2 regions of the Alkaliphilus sp. B6464 genome follow, and region 2 is predicted to be linked to the other one. Evidence: a T-box and tRNA genes for the amino acid it is inferred to sense, from the RefSeq annotation. Region 2 holds a T-box; the other holds one or more tRNA genes.

Region 1 (6,369 bases), on a different replicon from region 2:
TAGATTTAAATAAAAAACAAATAACATTTAAATTAATCGAGAAGATATATGAAGATGATAAAGAGGAGTAATATTACCCCTCTCTCTTTATAACTTAAAACTATTCATCTGTTGAATTAATTCATCTGATAACTGCTTTAAGTTTTCTGAACACTCTACAAAAGTGCTTGTTGTTGCTGCAATTTCTTCTGCCGATGCCGATACTTCTTGGGTACTAGCACTAATTTCTTCTGAAACTACTGAAACACTTTGGGTATTGTCAACAATTTGATTTTTCTTATTATCCATTTCAATTGTAGATTCTTTTATTTCTGTAACTTTAGAATCAAGTTCCTGAACTGAATTTAGAATCTTATCAAAAATACCTTTGGTTAAATCTACTGCAACAACTTGTTCATCAACACTTGTTTTCGATTGTTTCATAGCGTTAACAGCCTCATTCGTTTTATCATTCATATTAGAAATTAGATTACTAATATTTTGGGTGGCTTTAGATGATTGTTCTGCAAGTTTTCTGACTTCATCAGCCACAACAGAGAAGCCTCTACCTGCCTCTCCTGCTCTTGCAGCCTCTATTGCTGCATTTAAAGCGAGTAAATTTGTCTGATCTGCAATCTGATTAATTGTTTCAGTAATTGAATTAATTTCATCTGCCGAATCTTTCATTTCCAATATTATTTCATTAACCTTTTTAGTAGATTCTCCAGTTCTTTCAGTTTTATCTACAAGTATTTTAACCTGACCTAAACCCTCATATCCTAATATTTTAGCATTATTGGACAATTTGTCTACTTCAAAAGTATGTCTAGTAATCTCCTCTATTTCTCTCGCTAACTCACTTATATTATTTGAGTTCATATCAATATCTCTTGCTTGTTCATGAGTCCCAGTTGCAACTTCTTGAATTGTAGCAGCAATATCATTCATTGCAATATTTGTTTCGGCCGTTATTTGAAGTATTGAATCAGAAGTTTGTGCAACAATTTTAGATGATGCTCTAACATTTAACATTAGTTCTCTAATATTATGAATCATCTTATTAAAACTTTTACCTAAATCTCCGAATTCATCTATAGATTTAAAGTTAGTCGATACTGTTAAGTCTCCTTCTGATGCCTTATTGAAACTATCTAATAATTTTCTTATATTATTTCCAATACTTTTACTAATAAAAAAAGAAAATAACATAGTTATTAATATTACTGTCAATCCGATAAATATAGTATTTGTTAGCAATATTTTTGTATCTCTTAATAGTTCTTCTTCTGGTATTGAAGAAATAATTTTCCATCCGGTTTTTTCATTGGTTTCATAAATTCCTAACCTTTTCGCTCCCTTATAATTATAATTTACGAAACCTTTTCCTTTCATTAAAACATCTGTCCATATAGGTGATTTTTTAGGATCATCCGTTCCGACAATTTTTTCATTAGGATGTACTAATGCTATTCCATTTGAGTCTGCAACATACACGTATCCTTCTTCACCTATTTTTAGACTGGATAGATTCTTAGAAAACTCTTTTAAATCAACATCTAAACCAACGACTCCTATAATCTTACCATTATCTATCACAGCCTTAGATACAGTTACTATGATATCTCCAGAAGTAATGTCTTTATATGGGTCAATCCATACTGCCTTGCCATTGTCCTTTATGGCTAGTTGGTACCAAGTTCTTGTTGTAGGATCAAATCTACTTAAATCTACCTCTGGATATATTATAGTTGTCTTATCTATTATAGAAAAAAATACATTTTTTACATTAGGGTTAATTTTTTCTATTTCTTTAAATACCCCTATTAATGAATCTTTAGCACCAACAGTAGCACTAGATATTGTATCAATTGATTCATTGACAGTGGCACTTGATACTACATCAATTTCCTCTCTGCTTACATTGTAATGATAAGTATCTTTCAGAATTGGAAGTTCTGAAAGTATTGCTGCCTGACTCTCTACACCTACAAGATAATTACTGATACTTGTATTAATATATCCTAAAGTTTGGCTACTAGTAACTGCTAGTTTTTGCTGTAGAATATTAAAAGATTTAATATAATTTATTATTCCCACTGAACCTATTGCAAAAATAGACATACACACTAATGAAATCATGAGTCTTGAACGTACAGAATTAAATTTAAATTTTACACTAACTTTCTCTTTTTTTTTCACCTAGAATCCTCCTTAAACAACAAAAGTTTGATCTTTAGTAATTTGCTTTTAACATAACATATATTTTAAAACTTTCATTGGCTCTTTTATGTCTAAAACAGGTGTTATATTAAAAACAAATATGCAGTAATTAATGAAACAGTTAGAAGGAGGAGTATAAAGTGGAATCAAGGTCTTTCTTAGAAAATGAATTTGACATATTGCTTGGTAGATATATTAAATTTTATAAAGAAGTTGAAAAGTATCTTTTAGATGATGTACGGTTAATGAACTTAGGCACATATTTATTAAAAACTTATGGTGAAGAATACTTTTATCCAGAAGGAGATCCCCTAATTTGCCAAAACGTTTTTAATAAAATATATCACATACTTAAATCTGATAAACGATTAAAGTTAGAATTTAATAAGCAATTGCCTGTAAAGGGTGCTTTTATTGTTGAAAAAAATAATAGTATGAAGATATTATTTGCTAGAAACTTATCAATACTAGAAACCTCTCAAGTAATAGTACACGAATATATACATTACTATATTCATATTCATAATCTATTTTATAAAAATGAAGATGTTGAAGAAATTGTGGTTAATATCATAACTTATTTCATACTTCTTAAAAATGGTATTGATACACAAAATGAGATACTCTATTGTCTGGTTCAATATGCAAAAACTGATGCTAATTTGATATCAGACTATCGAGAAATTATTATCGTACTGGCAATACGTATAATTAATCAACTTGAAATATAAATTGATAATTACATAATATTGATAGTCTTTTATATGTAGGGTTTCACTGTTTCATATGTGGCATTTAATATTGAAAGGAGAATGATAGAATGGGTTCATGTACAAATTATAGTAGACTTGAAAGATATATTGAAAAACATGGTGTGAATGATAAATCGAAATATGAAGAAATATTGTTAGGTAAAAAGGTAATAGAATTATTGCAAGTACACGTTTTTCACCATATTAAGAGCGATGTTAAATTAGATGATGGCTTATGTTACGAAGTCCATTTTAGGTGGGCTATTCAAGAAGAAGATGAGTCAGGAGAGGAATTGCCTGATTTAGCCGATAGTATATCTATGATAGAATACTATGAAAAAAATATTATAGATAAGAAAATTACAGAAATTGAAATAGGATATGATAGAGATGATATGGTTTATTGTTATGCGTTTGTTGGGGAACCTACAGAAAAGCATTATTTAGAAATTCCTATAATTCAAGTAGATGATATTGATTCTGATGAAGATACATTATCAAATTAAGGATTAATAATTAGAAGGGATTTATTCCCTTCCTTTTATTTTTATGATACAATTTTAAAGGATACTTCTATTTTTTAAGTGTTCTCCTTTATAATCTCCTTCTCTAAGATTTAGAGGAGTTTTTTATAAAAAAAGACCTTGAGAAATCCAAAGTCTTTTTTATTCTTAACATATTGGCAGGAGTGAAGGGAATCGAACCCCTGACATATGGTTTTGGAGACCACTGTTCTTCCAACTGAACTACACCCCTATAATGCCAACTTTTGTACAGTTGGCTAATATATCGTATTAATAAATTTTATTTTCTATAATAATACTTTTCCCACTCATTTTTTGATCTATAAAGATAATTTTCATGATTACTCCAAGGAACATAGAAAATATAATCATATATATTCCATGAATTATAGAGTTTTCTATACGCTTTCCCATTAGTAATAACATTATTATATCTTCTAACTTTTTTGTTAGACTCTCGTTTTGAAAATTTTCTCGACCCTTGGGCACCAGTTTTCATAACTGGCGTTCTTTTAAAAGATCTACTCATGGCTACACCTCCTCTATCATGAGGCGACAGAACTTATAAGTAGTCCTCCTTTTGAATATTTAATCAGCATAATATCACATCCTGTTATTATCTATATTTTCTTTTTTAAATATAATTATGGCGGAAGGTGTGGGACTCGAACCCACAAGTCGAATTATTAGTCCGACTACGGATTAGCAGTCCGCTTCCTTACCAATTCGGACAACCTTCCACATAAAAGTCCAATACAAAACCATTGTGTTACTACTATATCATAGAATATAAATAGTTAATTCTAGGTATGATGGCTGCTTGTTACACCCTTAAATAATAGGCACTTTATCTCTCTCACTTATACATCGAGAAAGTATAAAAAATACTTTAGAAAACAGGTTTGTATTGAATTACGTAATGGGAGCAGGGATGGGACTCGAACCCACGACTTTTAGGTTATGAACCTAAACTGCCACCTCTGCATCACCCTGCTACAATAATCTACATAACCTCCCTTAATTCTCATGTCAGAACTTAGCCTATTAGCAGTTAGTTATATACATTATCTACTCAGACAATAGTTAAATCAAACAATCTCCACTCGTTATTGAAGAAGAATATCTTTCCTCAATATTCCACCTTCTTGATAGAGATATGTAATGGCAGAAGGAGTGGGATTTGAACCCACGAGGGATAGGAACGCTACCCCTATCGGTTTTCAAGACCGACACCATAAACCTCTCGGACATCCTTCCATATTATGTGGTGTGAATATAAAACCAATATAGATATGCTCTTTTCTTAGTTTTTCTATATTACACCAATTTTTGCCTTTCGCCTAACAATTAATAATTAAATAAATTGGAGCCGAAAGTGGGATTTGAACCCACAACCTTCCGATTACAAATCGGATGCACTGCCAATTGTGCTACTTCGGCAAATTAGTAAACTCTTTATTCTATAATTCTATTAATGGTTAGGGAAGTAGGATTCGAACCTACGATTACTAGAGTCAAAGTCTAGTGCCGTACCAATTTGGCTATTCCCTATCATTAGATTTAAAACATAATGGCTCTTGGGGTGGGGATCGAACCCACGACATCCTGATTAACAGTCAGGCGTTCCACCTCTGAACTACCCAAGAATAATATATTAGTATATAACTTTAAACTTATATAAAAAATCTTGATAGTATTGCTAAGATCTAAATGGCGACCTGTATGGGACTCGAACCCATGACCTTCTGATAGACAGTCAGATATTCTACCACTGAACTAACAGGTCATATTTAAATGGTAGACATGATTGGATTTGAACCAATGACCATACGTTTATCAGACGTATATTCTAACCGCTGAACTACATGTCTATATTTGTTTTAACATAACATATGTCTTAAATATTTTTAAACTAATTTTAAAAATATGTTTTGTCGCCTCCCAACCTATGATCTTAGCGACATATAATAGGAACTTGTTTTGGACTACCACAAGGGACAAGTTTCTAACCTATTATAGTTTTTTAATTAGAGTAGGTAGTCTACTATCCCTAATAAGGAAAATTTTTCAATTAGTGTGTTTTTGCAATATTTATCGTTTCTATGATTACATAGATGGGATGATCATCACAGGAGATGCTGTTCTGGATCTTTCTTTTATTACGCCATAATTTGATATTAATTCTTTATTGCAAACTTCAATTAAGTATTTTTCAGAAAACCTGCTAGTTCGTATAGCCTCTATTTTATTCTCTTTTCCTTCTTTCAGAGATACTATGTTTTTTTCTTTTATGTAAGTTGTTTTTGTTGAATTATCCTTTGTAACCTTTACTACATATACTGGATCTCCATTATAAAAGCCATATCCTAAATGAGAACCATCTCTTTCTAAAGGTAGTAACTCAAATTGTTTAACTTTATCTTTTCTATCTAACATTGCATCCTCTTTAGAATTAAATATCATCATGAAAGGTAAAGCGATAACAAGTGCAATCATTGTAATAAGTACAACATACTCTATTGTGGGTACAGATCCCTTATTTCCAACACTTATCTTCATCATCATTATCATCTCCTTTGGGTTTTAATATTTTAATCTCTATCAAATTAAACATAACACATATTTTAAATATTTCTAAAATGGTCAGAGTGGCAGGACTTGAACCTGCGATTTCATGGTCCCAAACCATGTGCCTTACCAAACTTGGCCACACTCTGATATTACATTTTTGATATTTGGGGTAAGGAGAGGGACTTGAACCCTCGACAACTAGATCCACAATCTAGCGTTCTATCCAACTGAACTATCCTTACCATATTGGTAGGGGCAAGGAGACTCGAACTCCTACGACTATTGCCACTAGATTCTAAGCCTAGCGTGTCTGCCATTCCACC
Region 2 (6,369 bases):
AGTGGTTATCTGACTTAAACATTGAGGAAGCTAAAGGATATATAGAAGAAGGTCATTTTGCACCAGGGTCTATGCTACCTAAGATTGAAGCTGCTCTAGACTTTGCAGGCTCTAAAGAGGGAAGAGCTGCACTTATTACCCAATTAGAGAAAGCTAAGGAAGGCATAAACGGAGAAACTGGAACTAGAATTCATATGTAGTTTTAAAATATAACAATTAAAAAGTATATTGTTTAAAAGGTAGATTTTCAATAGATGAAAATCTACCTTTTTATGTGATTAATTATTGTTAATAACTGGATGTTGTGACATAAAACGTGATAATATAGAGGTTTATGAAACAGTCGGATTACTTTTTTATTGATTATTATTATAGATTATACTAAAATAAAAACAAGTATGATATTACTCAAGAAAGTTTATATGGCTAATAAAATGTGTCGTTAAAGATTACTTGTACCAAATTAGGATTTGGAGGTTAATTAAATGACAGTTGAAGAATTATTTGAAATAGAAAGTTTTAAAAAGTTTAAAGTAATAAATAATAATGCTGATTTAACTAGAAGGATTATAACTGTTGAATCCACTGAAACACCAGATGTAGTAAATTATCTTACACCCAATTCGTTACTTATAACTACTGCTATGTCCTACCAAAATAACCAAGAAGGTTTAATAGATTTAATATACACATTAAATAATCTTCCTTGCGCGGGGCTTGCTATTAAGCTTGGAAGATTTATTGACAAATTAGATGAAAGGGTAATCCAGGTTTCTGATGAATTGGGATTTCCACTATTACAAATTCCATTAGAAATGACATTAGGAGAAGTTTATCATAATCTACTATCCCACCTTTGGAACAATCAAAATGAAGAATTGTTATCAGCTCTAAATACTCAAAAAAAGTTTTCAAATCTTGTAATTCAAGGTACTCCCATAAAAACTATGCTCAACAACCTTGGTCATGCCTTAAAAAAGCCTGTTGCATTAATGAACCCCTTTGGCCAAATTATCAGCTATAATTCTACTTGTACAAAGGAGAAGGTAGCATTAGCAGAAAAAACCTTCCATAAATATGAATTATATAATCGAAAGAGCGGCGAGTTCGCATCGATCAAGGATAATCAAGTGGAAAAAACTTCAATATTTACCATTAAAAATGTGGGGCAAAATTATTATTATCTTTTTGTTTTTGATAGCAAAAATAAGGTTGCTGCCTTATCTGAAATGGTAATTGAACAGGTACTTCTAATCTTCAGAGTGTCAATGTATAAGAATCTGTATATGTTGGGTAATGCTCTTAAAAACAAAGAAGAATTTCTGAATATTTTGTTAAACAGATATAAAGATGAGTCTTGGACATCTCATCAGCTGATGGTAATTGGTGAGAAGTATGGGTTGTTAGATTCTGAGGATTATACTGTTATCTTGGGGACATTAGAAACATTTGAAGGCCAAAAATTCAACTATACCAATTTTTCCAGTAAGGAGGAACAATATGTAGCAATATATGATTGGATGGATAGAGAAATAAATAGAATTTTTAATGGTAGGATAATTATGTTTCCTGAAGCTTCAAATTTTAGATTTCTAATTCTATTGCAAGGGAATTGTCCAGATATGCTTGATATATTGTCAGATTTTCATGATATGGTACAGAAGATATTCAAGATTAATATCATCTTTTCATATGGAAATAGTATGGTAGATATCAATTCTATTAAGTTTTCCTATAAAGAAGCAATAGAAGGCTATAGATACGGTGAATGTAAAGGAAACATTTCATATATCAAATACTATAGACCCAAGAACGCTTCTGAATTATTAAAATCCGTATCAAATGAGCAAGTTCAAGGTTTCTGCTTACACATATTAAAGGAATTGGCATATAGCACAGATGAAATGATGTTAGAATTGCGTAGGACATTGCAAGTATATCTAGAATGCAGATGCAGTATAACTGCTACAGCAAGAAGGATGTTTTTGCATAGAAATACCATAAAGTATAGGATAAAAAAATGTGAAGATATATTGGGTAATGATTTATCAGATTTTGATTACTGCTTCCAATTACAATTGGGGCTAATGCTATTGGAAAATCAATAACAGACTTAAAAAGATATTAATTCTATGCTGGGTTTTCACTTATGCATAATATGTAATCTGCAAAGAAGTAAGGTGGTATTCTTGCCACCTTGACTAGAAGTATTAGTTATATTTAAGTTAAAAGGTTAGAGTAATTATTTTTTAAACTGCACATAAAAAGAATCTTTATGGAGTACATCAAAAGTATAATCTTCTTTTAATAGTTCTTCAATTATAATTGGCAAAGCTTCTACAGTAGTCGTTTTTGGAATACTATCGTGAAATAAAACTATGGCCGGGTCATTGTTTCTAACACCGTCTAGTACGGATTCTATAATTACATCTTTACTTTGTTTCACTACTTTAGCATCCTTTGAGTCTACATTCCAGTCGAAATATTGATAACCATTGTAAAGCATCTTTGTAGTAATGCGCTTCATAAATTTTTCATCCGAGTATTTATGAGGAATTCTTGTATTTGACCCTCCGGGAAAACGCATAATATCCATTTTTACTCCTGCTACATCATATATGTAATCTTCCAGCTTTTTAAAATCTTGTATAAAATTTTCTTCGGATGCATATATGGTTTTGTAGTTATGGGAATATGTATGGTTTCCTAAAGTGTGGCCCTCATCTACAATTCTTTTATATAGGTTTTTAGAGTGCTCATTTGATGCACCAACTACAAAAAAAGTAGCTTTAATATTATATTCCTTTAATATATCAAGTATTTTAGCTGTATTTATACTAGGGCCATCATCAAAGGTTAGATATACATTTTTCTTAGTTGATGGGGTTGTCATTAGTACATTTGGTCGAAAAAAAGTTCATTCAGCCTTTCTGTTTTCTCCATTAGCTCTTTGTTTTGTTTTTCTAGGTTTTCGGCGGTTATTCTCATATAATGGACATCTTCACTATATTTTAAATGATTATCTATTAATTCCTTATAGCTTGAAAGCACTTCTTTATTTATATTTATTAACTCTTGGTTTTGGCTAGTTAGACTACCAAAGTACCAGTTTTGAAATGAAAGTATTACAAATATAAATAACACTAATAGTATATAGTTTTTATCCTTTAAAATAAAATTTTCTCTTAGCACATCTATTCCCCCAGATATATGATTAGTTGTATACACCTAATAAGAAGTTTATTCATAACAATGCTGAACTATGACAAGCTATTATAATTTAGATATACTATGATTAGTTTATAGATAGTAGCATATATAATCGAATTTTAGGATATAATATATTTTAAATCCTTTGACATTTTACTTCTTTATGATTATAATATTTGTAACACAAAATATAATATAAAAAAACTATGAAGAGAAGAGTAAGTATAGGAAACAATTTTAGCGAGTCGGTGGTGGTGGAAGACCGATATTAAGCCCTATATGGAAGAACATCTCTGAGTTTCTAACCGAAAGCTTATTGCAAGTAGACTTAGACGGAACCACACCGTTATTTGGTGGACAGTATAATTGTTGTACTGATATGGAGCCGGTCATGTATATGACAATTAGGGTGGTACCGCGAAGATATAGCCTTCGTCCCTTTATTACTAGAGGGATGAGGGTTTTTTTTATGACCTAACCCAATTTGCAAGGCAAATTGCTGGTAGGTCAAACGCAATGAGCACCAAATTTATGCGACTACAGGGAGCAAATAAATTTGAGATGCGAAACTGCGTATTATATGAGCTTAGAGGAGTATTATATCTTAAAAAATAAGTTTACAATAATAAATATAATTGAAAGAGGAGGAAGAATTATGAAATCTATACTTATTAAGGATATTTATCGCAACACAGACAAATATGCAGGTCAAACAGTAGTAATTGAAGGCTGGATTAGAACATTAAGAGCATCAAAGGCATTTGGATTTATCGAAGTAAATGACGGGAGCTTTCTAAAAAATATTCAAGTTGTATTTGAGGAAGGTTTAGAAAATTTTGCTGAAGTATCAAAGCTTTCTATTAGTACATCTATAAGAGTAGAAGGAAAACTAGAGGTAACGCCTAATGCTAAACAACCTTTTGAGATTAAGGCAACAAGTATTGTTGTAGAAGGTAATTCAGATAACGATTATCCCCTACAGAAAAAGAGACATTCCTTCGAATTTTTAAGAGAGATTGCCCACTTAAGACCTAGAAGTAATACTTTTTCAGCAGTATTTAGAATTCGTTCTTTAGCTGCTTTTGCAACTCATAAGTTTTTCCAAGAAAAAGGCTTTGTTTACACACATACTCCTGTTATTACAGCTAGCGATGCGGAAGGTGCAGGAGAGATGTTTAGACTTACAACATTAGATGCTAAAAACCCTCCAGTGGATGAACAGGGTAATGTTGACTTTACAAAGGATTTCTTTGGAAAAGAAGCGCATTTAACAGTTAGTGGCCAGCTACAAGGAGAAGCTTATGCATTAGCATTTAGAAACATATATACATTTGGACCAACATTTAGAGCAGAAAACTCTAATACGACTAGACATGCTTCAGAATTTTGGATGATAGAACCAGAAATGGCCTTTGCAGATTTAGATGATAACATGGAAATGGCAGAGGAAATGCTAAAATATATTATTAACTACGTATTGGAAAATGCACCAGAAGAAATGGAATTTTTCAATAGCTTTGTTGATAAGGGGTTATTAGATAGACTAAATAATGTAGCAACTTCAGACTTCGGTAGAATTACTTATACAGAGGCTATTGAGCTTTTAAAGAAATCTGGAGAAGCCTTTGAATATCCTATAGAGTGGGGTAGTGATCTACAAACAGAGCATGAAAGATATTTGACAGAAAAAGTATTTAAAAAGCCTTTATTTGTAACAGATTATCCAAAGGATATTAAAGCTTTTTATATGAAGCTAAATGAAGATGGCAAAACAGTTGCAGCAATGGATTTATTAGTACCAGGTGTTGGAGAGATTATTGGTGGAAGCCAAAGAGAAGATAACTTAAAGATACTTGAAGAAAAAATGGACGCTATGGGTCTCGATAAGGAAGAATATTGGTGGTATTTAGAACTTAGGAAATATGGTAGTACAAGACATGCTGGATATGGTCTAGGTTTTGAAAGAGCTATTATGTATTTAACAGGAATGACTAACATTAGAGACGTTATTTCTTTCCCTAGAACACCTAAATCAGCTGAATTTTAATCCTTCTATTATACATCTTTAAGCAATATAATATGTTAAATCAATATACAATAAAATAAGATAATTTTAATAAGGTTACTGCTAAAATCTATTTAGTGGTGACCTTTTTTCTTTTTTATAAAGAAGATTAGTGGTGGAATAGTCTGCATATAGAATAAAACATGTCGTTGTTTAAGGTAATTTGACGAACGCTTTTAAAAGGAAGTATAGATATTAAGTTGAATATTTAACATTAAATATGGTTATCATGTATTCTTTAAAACAAAAAACTAAATTTTAATTACGATGAAAGAAATGCACTTTCTGTATTAAATCTTTTATATAAACAAGAAACTGTTAATGAAGTGTTTTCTGATTTTAAATTAAACGATAAAGTTGTATGGGAAGTGAATTTATCTTATTATGAATGTGAAAAATGCAAATTTTATGAGTTATGTACTCATCATTTAGAAATTAAATTATTAAATAAAATAATTGATGTTAAGATAAAATTTAATGAGGTGCTATAATGAACCCAAAAAAGTTAATTATAAAACATTTAAATAAAATTATTCTCATTACAATTTTAATTGTAGTATCAACAGTTTTAAATATAAGTGGTCCAATAATTTTAAAACGATTAATTTCGGAGAATGATTCAGATAGCATAGAATTATTTAATTTGTTAATATATTTTTTGATTATTACATTGTATTATTTAAGTTTGTATATTTTTTCAAAGCTACAAACTAATTTTTCAAAAAAATTTAAAGAACAAGAGACCTTAGAGCTATATAGAAGTGTTTTCAAAATGGATTATGAAACATTATTAAAAAGCCAAATGACATATTTAGTTTCAAGGATAAAATCTGTGGTAGATAGCTTTTTTTCTATTGTTGGGCAAGGACTTTCAAGAATTTTAGCATTGGGAATAACATTAGTTACAATTATTATAATAATGTCAACTTATAATAAATACCTTGCATTACTATATATAATAGTAATTCCAATTAATGTTTTGGGTTTTAAGAGAATTAATAAGAAACTCACTGCTCGAAGCTCAGAGTTACAGCATGTTTGTGCAGATAATTTCAAAAATATAATATCTTTTATGTCAAACTATGAGTATATAA

Evidence for each region. A T-box is a leader RNA that pairs with one kind of tRNA and senses whether it is charged. The one in region 2 lies ahead of asnS (asparagine--tRNA ligase), so its partner is inferred to be a tRNA-Asn.
Region 1: it encodes a tRNA-Asn, which carries the amino acid that the T-box ahead of asnS (asparagine--tRNA ligase) is inferred to sense. The anticodon was not compared.

What each region holds. Positions count from the first base shown of each region.
Region 1 covers NZ_CP058558.1:145,765-152,133, forward strand. The annotation lists gene rnr (ribonuclease R) at 1-71, shown strand, start outside; gene HYG84_RS18500 (methyl-accepting chemotaxis protein) at 88-2,178, opposite strand; gene HYG84_RS18505 (hypothetical protein) at 2,340-2,930, shown strand; gene HYG84_RS18510 (hypothetical protein) at 3,020-3,457, shown strand; tRNA gene HYG84_RS18515 (tRNA-Trp) at 3,632-3,707, opposite strand; gene HYG84_RS18520 (hypothetical protein) at 3,756-4,004, opposite strand; tRNA gene HYG84_RS18525 (tRNA-Ser) at 4,123-4,215, opposite strand; tRNA gene HYG84_RS18530 (tRNA-Met) at 4,396-4,470, opposite strand; tRNA gene HYG84_RS18535 (tRNA-Ser) at 4,638-4,732, opposite strand; tRNA gene HYG84_RS18540 (tRNA-Thr) at 4,840-4,915, opposite strand; tRNA gene HYG84_RS18545 (tRNA-Gln) at 4,951-5,026, opposite strand; tRNA gene HYG84_RS18550 (tRNA-Asn) at 5,047-5,121, opposite strand; tRNA gene HYG84_RS18555 (tRNA-Asp) at 5,187-5,261, opposite strand; tRNA gene HYG84_RS18560 (tRNA-Ile) at 5,271-5,346, opposite strand; gene HYG84_RS18565 (hypothetical protein) at 5,582-6,037, opposite strand; tRNA gene HYG84_RS18570 (tRNA-Pro) at 6,116-6,192, opposite strand; tRNA gene HYG84_RS18575 (tRNA-His) at 6,212-6,288, opposite strand; tRNA gene HYG84_RS18580 (tRNA-Leu) at 6,294-6,369, opposite strand, start outside.
Region 2 covers NZ_CP058557.1:489,523-495,891, reverse strand. The annotation lists gene arcC (carbamate kinase) at 1-200, shown strand, start outside; gene HYG84_RS02245 (PucR family transcriptional regulator) at 486-2,108, shown strand; gene HYG84_RS02240 (polysaccharide deacetylase family protein) at 2,243-2,893, opposite strand; gene HYG84_RS02235 (hypothetical protein) at 2,893-3,192, opposite strand; T-box leader at 3,408-3,653, shown strand; gene asnS (asparagine--tRNA ligase) at 3,866-5,257, shown strand; gene HYG84_RS02225 (ATP-binding cassette domain-containing protein) at 5,766-6,369, shown strand, end outside.